Regions from separate parts of the Thauera sp. GDN1 genome, predicted to be linked through region 1. Evidence: predicted binding sites of a transcription regulator. Region 1 holds the regulator's gene; each other region holds the start of a gene.

Region 1 (3,271 bases):
GACTTGAAGCCGGTGGCGCGCGCGGCGTCGATCACGAGCTTGGTCTCGTCGAAGCTCTGGATGCGGTTGACCGCGGCCTGCACGTCCTCGGCGAAGTCCTGCACGCCGACGCTCATGCGGTTGAAGCCGAGATCGGCGAGCAGCTTGACGGTGTCGAAATCGACCTTGCGCGGATCGACCTCGATCGAATACTCGCCGTTGGGCACCAGCGTGAAGTGCTCGCGCACCGCGGCCATCAGCTCGCGCATCTCGTCGTGCGACAGGAAGGTCGGGGTGCCGCCACCGAGGTGGAGCTGGGTCACCTGCCGGCTGCCCTCGAGGCAGGCGGCCTGCATCGCGATCTCTTTCGCCAGGTATTTCAGATACTTGGCCGAGCGCCCGTGATCCTTGGTGATGATCTTGTTGCAGGCGCAGTAATAGCAGATCGTGTTACAAAACGGGATGTGGAAGTATAATGAGAGCGGTTTGCTCACGCCGCCCACGGCCCTTTTGGCGAGCCAGGACTTGAGCGCCTCGGCGTTGAAGGCCTCGACGAAGCGATCTGCCGTCGGGTAGGAGGTGTACCGCGGTCCGTTGATGTCGAATCTACGGATCAGTTGCGGATCGAAGATGAGTTCGTTCTGACTTTTCATGATCTTGCTGCTGCAGGGTGTGCCGAACAATGGCAGACCAGCGCAATTTTTTGGTTGACGTGGGTCAACGAGCTTGATCTGAAGATCCACTCGTGCCCGAATCGGTGTCTTTTGTCGGGGAAGCAGGATTATCGTGCAGATGAGGGCGACCGTGCCAATTACCGTGAATGGGCTCAAGACCGCCTGTTCGCAGTGCAACCTCGTCGAGCTGTGCCTGCCCTTCGGCATGTCGGACAGCGAGCTGAGCCGCCTCGATGAACTGGTGGGCGCGCGCCGCAAGGTCAAGCGCCAGCAGAACCTCTACCGCGCCGGCGACAGCTTCGAGGCGATCTACGCCATCCGTGCCGGCTCCTTCAAGACCGACGTGCTGCTCGAGGATGGGCGCGAGCAGGTCACCGGCTTCCAGATGACCGGCGAGATCCTCGGGCTGGACGGCATCAGCACCGAGACGCACAGCTGCAACGCGGTGGCGCTGGAAGACAGCGAGGTGTGCGTGATCGCCTACGACAAGCTCGAGCAGCTCTCGCACCAGATCGAGGGCCTGCAGCTGCAGTTCCACAAGGTGATGAGCCGCGAGATCGTGCGCGACCACGGCGTGATGATGCTGCTCGGCTCGATGCGCGCCGAGGAGCGCCTGGCTGCCTTCCTGCTGAACATGTCGCAGCGTTTCAACGCCCGCGGGTTCTCGTCGCAGGAGTTCAACCTGCGCATGACCCGGGAGGAGATCGGCTCCTACCTCGGGCTCAAGCTCGAGACCGTGTCGCGCGCCTTCTCGCGCTTCCAGGAAGACGGGCTGATCTCGGTGCAGCAGAAGCACGTCCTGCTGCTCGACCCGGCCGGACTCAAGCGCCTCATCCAGCACCAGCAGGGCGTGCGCTGACCGCCGCCCGCCGCCGGATTCAGGCGAGGAATCCGGCCAGATTCTTGGTGAGGGCGACCGACACGATCCAGCCATAGACCATCAGCGCGGTGACGAAGGCGGTGACGCGGATGCCCACCGTCGGCCCGCGCTTGAGCGCGACGGTGCCGAGCAGGATGTAGGCGAGCAGGCCGGCAACCTTGGCCGTCACCCAGTCGGCGGCGAACGGGTACTGCTGGATCATCACCGCGAGGGTGATGGCCGACAGCAGCAGCAGGCTGTCGACGACGTGCGGCAGCACCCGGGTCAGCCGGTGGCGCAGCAGCGGACTGCCGGTGATCATCCACAGCCCGCGTAGCAGGAAACCGGTCGCACTGAGGACGACACAGGTGACATGCAGATGTTTGATCGCGAAATACATCCCTTCTCCTTCCGATAGCCGGCCACAGAGCCGGAAACAGCCGGCAACGCACCGGCTGGACTAGAATTGCGACGCCTTACGGAGAGTCTTTCGATGCCCCCTCATTCCCAGCTCGACATCCCGTCCCTGCTGCACCGGATCCCGCTGTTCAGCGAACTGTCGGACGCGGACATCCAGCTCGTCGCACGCTACACGCGTGACCGCCACGTCGCCCGCGGCGAGGTGCTGTTCCAGCGCGGCGACCAGCCGCACGGCTTTTACTTCGTCGTCTCGGGCCAGGTCAAGCTCGCATTCTCGTCGGCGCAGGGAACCGAGAAGGTGGTGGAGATCATCGGCCCGATGCAGAGCTTCGGCGAGGCGGTGATGTTCATGAACCACCCCTACCCGGTTTTCGCCGAGGCCCTGACCGACACCGTGCTCGTGCATGTCGGCCAGCAGGTGGTGACCGACCTGATCGACCAGGACTCCACCTTCGCCCACAAGCTGCTGGCAGGCATGGCGATCCGCCTGCACGGTCTGATCCAGGACGTCGAGACCTATTCGCTGCGCTCGAGCATGCAGCGCGTGATCGGCTACCTGCTGCAGGTCGCCGACAGCGACACGCCCAGCGAGATCGCCCTGCCCACCAGCAAGCAGGTGATCGCGTCCCGGCTCAACCTGACGCCGGAAACCCTGTCGCGCATCTTCCACGACCTCAGCGAGGCCGGCCTGATCAGCGTCCATGGCAAGCGCATCACGCTGCACGATCCGCAGCGCCTGTCGCGCTACAACGCCTGAGACCACACCCGGCCTGCGATCCGCGACGCCGGTCCCTCAGTTCAGCACGCAGGGCACACCCGGCACGGCGACCTCGACCTGACGCCAGCCGAGCTCGCGCTCGGCGAGGTCGGCGAGCGCCGATGCCGCGGACGGCTCGCCATGCACGACGAAGGTGCGTCGCGGCGGATTCCTGAACCCACGCAGCCAGTTCAGCAAGGCGGGCTGGTCGGCATGCGCCGACAGGCCGCCGATGGTGTGGATGCGCGCCCGCACCGGAATGCGCTCGCGGAACAGGGTGACCTGGCGCGCCCCATCGACCAGCCGCCGCCCCAGCGTCCCGGCAGCCTGGAAGCCGGCGATCACGATCGCGCACTCGCGCCGCCCCAGGTTGTAGCGCAGGTGATGCTTGATCCGCCCGGCATCGCACATCCCGCTCGCCGAGATGATCACCAGGCCACCGCGCACCGCGTTGAGCGCCATCGACTCCTCGACGTCCTGCACGAAGCGCAGGTTGAAGCTGTCCGGGTGCTTGCGCGTCCACGCATAAAGCTCGCGCGTCTCCTCGTCCCACAGGTCGTCATGGCGCACGGTGAGCTCGGT
Region 2 (3,271 bases), 1.8 Mb from region 1:
TCGCTGCGTCGTAGTTGTCGCTTTCGGCGATCGAGCCCACATAGCTGACGCTGAACGCCTCGTTGGCGAGCGTGGCCGCGAGGCTGCCGCCGACGGCGTCGCCGTTGCTGCGGTAGAAGCCGCTGATCTCGCCCGTTTTCACGATCCCCTGCCCCGGCTCGGCAAACACCGGCGCCTTGCTCTCGGCCACGATGGTGCCGGCGATGCTGTCGCCGCCCACGCTCACCGGCGAGACGCCGGGATAGACCTCCAGCAGGCCGACGTTGGCCGGATCGAGATAGGAAAGCGCAGGGTTCATGTGATTGGGACAGGTCGCAATGAGGTCCATCCCATCGACCTTGACCCGGATCCGGTCGTCGGCAAGGCCGCGAATGACCGGCAGGCTGGACATCCCGCCTGCGCCATAGGTACTCACGCCGGGCACGTCACGCAACAAGGACGCGGTGTCGCTCGTAGCAGGCCGCAGCGCCTGCACGGTTCCGGGCGCCACCTCGGTCGGATTGGCTGCGGTCGCGGAGCCCGTGACCACGATCCTGCCCAAGGTGGTCTCCTGAGCGAGCGCGAAGGCAGGCAGCGCGAGGGAAATGGCCACGGCGAGTGGCAGGCGTCGGAAGGTGTTGTGCATGATGAATTTTCTCGTCGATCGGGCATTCCGCCGGATCCACGCGGATCGCAGGCATGAGAAGTCCCGTCCGCTCGCCCATGGGCGATCGGAGATCAATTTTCGAAAGGGGAACAGTCAGTCCGCAGTCATCATGGCGACCGTGCCGCAGGCCGCCACGTCACTGCGATCCGCAGGAGCTCAGTGCTTGCCGTGCTGCATCTTCATCGGCGCATTGAGCGGACGTGCCGGCGCGGTGAGCTCGATCGTCTGGCGGCTGCCGTCCTTGTTCTCGACGGTCAGCGTCAGCGGCACCTGGTCGCCCTCCTTCACCTGGGCCTGCAGGTCCATGAGCATCACGTGGTAGCCGCCCGGCTTGAGCTCGACCGGTTGGCCGGCCGGCAGGTCGAGCGCCTGGACCGGGCTCATCTTCATGACGTCCTTCTCCATCAGCATCTCGTGGATCTCGACCACGCCGGCCACCGGCGAGGCGGCCGAGACGAGGCGGGCATCTGCATCGGAAGTGAGCTTCATGAAGGCGCCGGTTGCCTTCTGCGCGGGCACCGTCGCGCGCACCCAGGGTTCGGCGACGGTTACCTCGGCGGACGCAGCGAGGCTGAACAGGCCGACGAAAGCTGCAAGGGCAAGTTTTTTCATGACGATTTTCTCCACATGGATATGGCGATCACGACGCAGCCTGTCCGGCGCGCACGCGTCCCGATATCGGCGGGGGCTGAGGTACGCACGTGGCACGACCGGAGGATCATCGCGGACCGATGACCCTGACTGCATTCGAGGAAACAGGGGGTGAAGCAGAAGGACGCCTGTTCGAGCGCGGGGCGCGTCGAACGGCGTCGGTGTCACGCACGCGCGGGCGGCGCGCGCGGATGAGCCGGCGACCAGGCGAATAGCGGTCGCGGCGAAACGAAGAACAGCAGCGGTGCGGGCAGGCTGCCCGCGGTGGCGAACACCGGCGGCGAACCTGCCGGCGGCAGCATGGCCGAGTTGAACGGGGCCGCGCAGTAGGCGCAGTTCTCGAGCATGGCTGACTCGTCGCCCTCGCCGTCCCCGGCGGGAATCACGTGGTCGCCGTAGAGCGCAGCCTCGGCGGCGGTCAGCGAAATCAGGCTCGACCCCTCGGCCGAACAAAGCTCGATGAAATAACGCCCGTTCTCGTCCGGCCCCATCGCCCGGCTGACCGCCGGCGCGAGCGCACTCACCAGCATCGCGAACATCGCGATCCAGGCGAAAAGGCGCTGACGAAAGGCGTGCATGGCGGGCGAATGAGTCCGGGAACGATCGATGACGTTGCGCATATTACCCGACTGATCGTGCGTAACCTTGATCCGTATCAGCCTTCGCCCATATTGCCCACGGGTCGCTCAGCCACCGGTTCTCAACGCGTCGCGACACGGTCGATCGCCCCGCCTCGAACGGTCGGCCACACTGCGGGCGCCCTTCCGTGCGCCGACAATGACGCGATCGACGCCCAGGGGCGGCGGGAGCCCCCGGGGTAATGGAAACTAGGCTCAGCCGAGCCAGACCCTTGCGTTGCGGAACATTCGCAGCCAGGGCGAGGCGTCCGGGCTATCCTTGACCAGCCACTGCGGTGCCCACGACATCTGCAGGGTGCGCGCGGTGCGCTCCGGGTGCGGCATCATGATCGTGAACCGGCCGTCGGCGGTGGTGAAGCCGGTGACACCGGCCGGCGAGCCGTTCGGGTTGGCTGGATAGGCTTGCGCCGGGTTGCCGTGGTTGTCGATGTAGCGCAGCGCGAGCAATGCACGCTCACGGTCGCTCTCGCTGCGGAACACCGCCCTGCCCTCGCCGTGGCTGACCACGATCGGCATGCGGCTGCCGGCCATGCCTTGCAGCAGGATGGACGGGTTGTCGGTGACCTCGACCATGACGAAGCGGGCCTCGAACTGCTCGCTGCGGTTGCGGTGGAAGGTCGGCCAGGCTTCGGCCCCGGGGATGATCGGCGCGAGGTGGGCCATCATCTGGCAACCGTTGCACACGCCCAGCGCGAAGGTATCGCTGCGGCGGAAGAAGGCTTCGAACTCGTCGCGCAGGCGATTGTTGAACAGGATGGACTTCGCCCAGCCCTGGCCGGCGCCGAGCACGTCGCCGTAGGAGAAGCCACCGCACGCGGCCAGGCCATGGAAGTCGGCGAGGTCGATGCGGCCCGCCTGCAGGTCGGACATGTGCACATCGACCGGGGTAAAGCCGGCGCGCTCGAAGGCGGCGGCCATCTCGAACTGGGAGTTCACACCCTGCTCGCGCAGCACGACGAGCTTGGGCCGCGCGCCGCTGGCGATGAAGGGTGCGGCGACGTCCTGGCGAACGTCGAAGGACAGCGCCACCGACAGGCCGGGATCGCTAGCGTCGGCGAGCGCGTCGAACTCCTGCTGCACGCACTCCGGATCGTCACGCAGCTTCGCGATGCGGTAGCTGGTCTCGGACCACGCCTGCAGCAGTTCGCCGCGGCTGGCGGAGAACACGAGCTTGGCGTTGCGGCGCAGACGGACCTCGTCCTTGTCGTTGGGCTCGCCGATGAAGTGATAGGCGAGCTTGGCTGCGCGCAGCGCCTCGGTGATGCGCGACCGTTCCTCGCGGCGGATCTGGATCACCGCACCGAGTTCCTCCGCGAACAGACCAGCGAACAAACGG
Region 3 (3,271 bases), 750 kb from region 1:
GCTGCGCATAGAGCGCGGCCACGTCGATCCCGGCCGCTACGGCAGCCTCGGCCGCTGCAGCCTGGGGCGCGGCCTTGCCCGGCGACGCAACGGCAGGCAAGGCCGCCACGCCACCCGCGAGCACGAACAGGCAGGCCAGGGTCGAGGCGCGGAATTTCATGCCGACACCTTGTTGATGCGCGTCCAGGGGGTGGTGACCACGCGTTCGGCGCCGTAGTCCTCGGCGCTGACGCCGATTTCCTCGTCCGACAGGTAGCAGGCCGGATCCTCCGCCCACGGATTGCCGGTGACCTGTTCGGCGCGCACGCGCGAACTGCCGTTGCAGATGTCGAGGTAGCTGCACGCGCCGCAGCGCCCTTCGAGCGTGCGTGGATGCTGCTTGAGCCCGGCCAGCAGCGGATTGGAGAGGTCGTTCCAGATCTCGCCGAAGGCGCGCTGGCGCACGTTGCCCAGCGGCACGTGCCACCACATGGTGTCCGGATGCACGATGCCCAGGTTGTCGATGTTGGACACATTCACCCCGCTGGCATTGCCGCCCCACTGGCGCAGCTTGGCCTCGATGTGGGCGGCCTGCTCGGGGAAGCGGCGCTGCACCCAGTGCAGCAGGAAGGGGCCGTCGGCGTCGTTGTTGCCGGTGACGAAGTCCTTGTCGATGCCGCGCCGGTGCAGGTCGAGACAGGTCTCGAACAGCAGCTCCATGGCCTCGCGGGTTGTGCGGTGGCGGGCATCGCCAGCGCGGTTCTTGTTGCCACGGCCGGCGTAGTTGAGGTGCGAGAAGTAGAACTTGTCGATGCGCTCGTCCTCGACCAGCTTCAGCAGCGCGGGCAGGTCGTGGGCGTTGCCCTCGGTCATCGTGTAGCGCACGCCGACCTTGATGCCGCGGTCGCGGCACAGGCGGATGCCGTGCATCGAAGCCTCGAACGCGCCCTGCTTGCGGCGGAAGTGGTCGTGCGTCGCACCGATGCCGTCCAGGCTGACCCCGACGTAGTCGAAACCGATGTCGTCGATGGCGTCGATGTTGGATTCGTCGATCAGCGTGCCGTTGGACGACAGCCCGACGTAGAAGCCCATGCCCTTGGCGCGACGGGCGATGTCGAAGATGTCGGGGCGCAGCAGCGGCTCGCCCCCGGACAGGATCAGCACCGGCACGCGCGCGGCTTTCAGGTCGTCCATGACCTTGAACACTTCCTGAGTGTTCAGCTCGCCCGGGAAATCCTTGTCCGCCGAAATCGAATAGCAATGCTCGCAGGTCAGGTTGCAGCGCCGGATCAGGTTCCAGATCACCACCGGGCCGGGCGGATTGCGGCGCGGGCCTGCGGGGGTCGGGTGGTCGAGCTCGCGGATGAATTGGGAGATGCGGAACATGGGAGCCTCCTGAATGGGGCTCATTTGACCCGACCCGCCGCGTGCAGAAAATGACGCGGGTCAAGGGCCTCCCGATCAGCGGGAGGGGCGGCGCGCCGACAGTCCGCCAGCGCTTTCAGCCGCCGATCCGCAGCCCGGTCTTCTTCAGGATGCCCGCCGAGAACAGCACGTCGCGACCACGGCAGGCGCCGGGGAACTCGGCATCGATCAGCGCGGCGATCTCCTCCACGCGCTCGAGCGCCGCCTCGCGGCTGCCGGCATGCACCATGGCGAACAGGCTGTAAGGCCAGTCGGGGAGGTGGCGCGGACGGCGATAGCAGTGGGTGACGAAGTCGAGCGCGCCGACGCGCTCGCCAACCGCGTCGATCACCGCATCGTCGATGTCCCACACGCTCATGCCGTTCGCGGTGTAGCCGATCGCGTAGTGGTTGGGCACCGCGCCGATGCGGCGGATGCGGCCGTCGGCGAGCATCGCCGCCAGGCGCGTGCGCACCAGCGCCTCGTCGACGCCGAGTTGCGCCGCCACCGCGGCGTAGGGCCGCGGCACCAGCGGCAATCCACCCTGGGTGGCGAGCACCAGGCGGCGGTCGAGTTCGGCGAGGCCGGCGCCATCAACCTCGGGCGCATGCGTCCCGCCCCCCTCGTCCGCCTGGGCCACCGCTCGGTTGTCGGGCATCGCTTGCACCATCAGGCCTCCAGCCTCATCTCGACGAAATACTCGCGTTCCTTCGGGAACAGGTGCACCACCAGGCCGGTGGCAGCCTCGATGCGGCGCGCGCAGTCGGTGATGCCTTCCCGGGTCTCGGTGGCGAGCACGAACCACATGTTGAGCGCATGCTCGCGACGGTAGTTGTGCGCCACTTCAGGGAAGGCGTTGACCGCCTCCACCGTTTCCGCCCAGCGCGCTTCGGGCACCGCGATCGCTGCCAGGCAGAACGCGCCGCCCATGCGCTCGATCTGGAACATCGGACCGAAGCGCGTCAGCACGCGATCGTCGAGCAGGGACTGCAGGCGGGCGATGACGTCCGCCTCGGCCAGGCCGAGGGCGGCGCCGATGTCGGCGAAGGGGGTCTCGGTGAGCGGGAACTCGCCCTGCAGCGCATTGATCAGGCGGCGGTCGATGTCGTCGGGCGCACGCCTTGCGGCCACGCCGCGCCGTCCGGCGGGCGCCGCCGTGGTGTTCGTGGACTCAGACATTGGCGACATCCCGGGTGCCGAGGTAGCGTGCCCCGGTCTGCTTGAAGCGCCTGCAGCTGAACAGCACCGCATGCGGATGGCGGTCGAGGCCGAGGCGCGCGGCGATGTCCTCGCGTGCGGCCAGCACCTCCTCGCGCGCGCTGCCATGGATCATGCAGAACAGGTTGTAGGGCCAGTCGGGCAGCACCCGGCTGCGCCGGTAGCACAGCGTGACCGCGGCCTCGCGCGCGAGCTGGCGACCGAGTTCGGACACCTCCGCATCGGGCACGTCCCACACGCACATGGCGTTGGCCTCGAGGCCGAGCTCATGGTGGCGCACCACGACGCCGAAGCGCCGGATCAGGCCCTCGACAAGCCAGGCTTCGATGTGCCCGATCACTGCGCTCTCATCCAGCCCCACGTTCGCCGCAAGGCGTGCGAACGGCCGCTGCTCGAGCGCGAGGCCACCCTGCAGCGCGGCGATCAGCTGGCGGTCGCCCTCCGGCAGCCTGCAGCCCTCGTCGCCGTTTGCCAGCGCGATCGGCTCGCCGGCAGCGCTCGCCCGACGCGCCCTGCGCTCCTGTCCCCCTTGCTTGAGGTCGAAGCCGAGGTCGATGTGGAACTCTTCTTCCAGAGGGAGCACGATGACCGCGCAGCCGGTGTCGCGCTCGATGCCGGCGACCACCTCGTCGAGCTGCGCGCGCGAGGCCGCGGTGACCACGAACCACAG

What was found. The regulator FNR, encoded in region 1, switches genes on or off when oxygen is low (the NO sensors DNR and NnrR bind a similar motif). The targets are predictions, from matches to a motif close to TTGANCTAGNTCAA.
Region 2: CKCBHOJB_RS05975 (DUF2946 domain-containing protein) is a predicted target of FNR. The motif match lies at 1,943-1,956, and genes of this name have one in related genera.
Region 3: nirJ (heme d1 biosynthesis radical SAM protein NirJ) is a predicted target of FNR. The motif match lies at 1,416-1,429, and genes of this name have one in related genera.

Annotation. Positions count from the first base shown of each region.
Region 1 is NZ_CP097870.1:3,096,583-3,099,853, forward strand. It holds gene hemN (oxygen-independent coproporphyrinogen III oxidase) at 1-632, opposite strand, end outside; gene fnr (fumarate/nitrate reduction transcriptional regulator Fnr) at 772-1,512, shown strand; gene CKCBHOJB_RS14225 (SirB2 family protein) at 1,532-1,912, opposite strand; gene CKCBHOJB_RS14230 (Crp/Fnr family transcriptional regulator) at 2,006-2,689, shown strand; gene CKCBHOJB_RS14235 (MBL fold metallo-hydrolase) at 2,726-3,271, opposite strand, start outside.
Region 2 is NZ_CP097870.1:1,319,134-1,322,404, reverse strand. It holds gene CKCBHOJB_RS05985 (TonB-dependent receptor) at 1-625, opposite strand, end outside; gene CKCBHOJB_RS05980 (copper chaperone PCu(A)C) at 803-1,258, opposite strand; gene CKCBHOJB_RS05975 (DUF2946 domain-containing protein) at 1,462-1,875, opposite strand; gene purL (phosphoribosylformylglycinamidine synthase) at 2,131-3,271, opposite strand, start outside.
Region 3 is NZ_CP097870.1:2,351,488-2,354,758, forward strand. It holds gene CKCBHOJB_RS10860 (cytochrome D1 domain-containing protein) at 1-160, opposite strand, end outside; gene nirJ (heme d1 biosynthesis radical SAM protein NirJ) at 157-1,365, opposite strand; gene CKCBHOJB_RS10870 (Lrp/AsnC family transcriptional regulator) at 1,481-2,041, opposite strand; gene CKCBHOJB_RS10875 (AsnC family transcriptional regulator) at 2,053-2,562, opposite strand; gene CKCBHOJB_RS10880 (Lrp/AsnC family transcriptional regulator) at 2,555-3,271, opposite strand, start outside.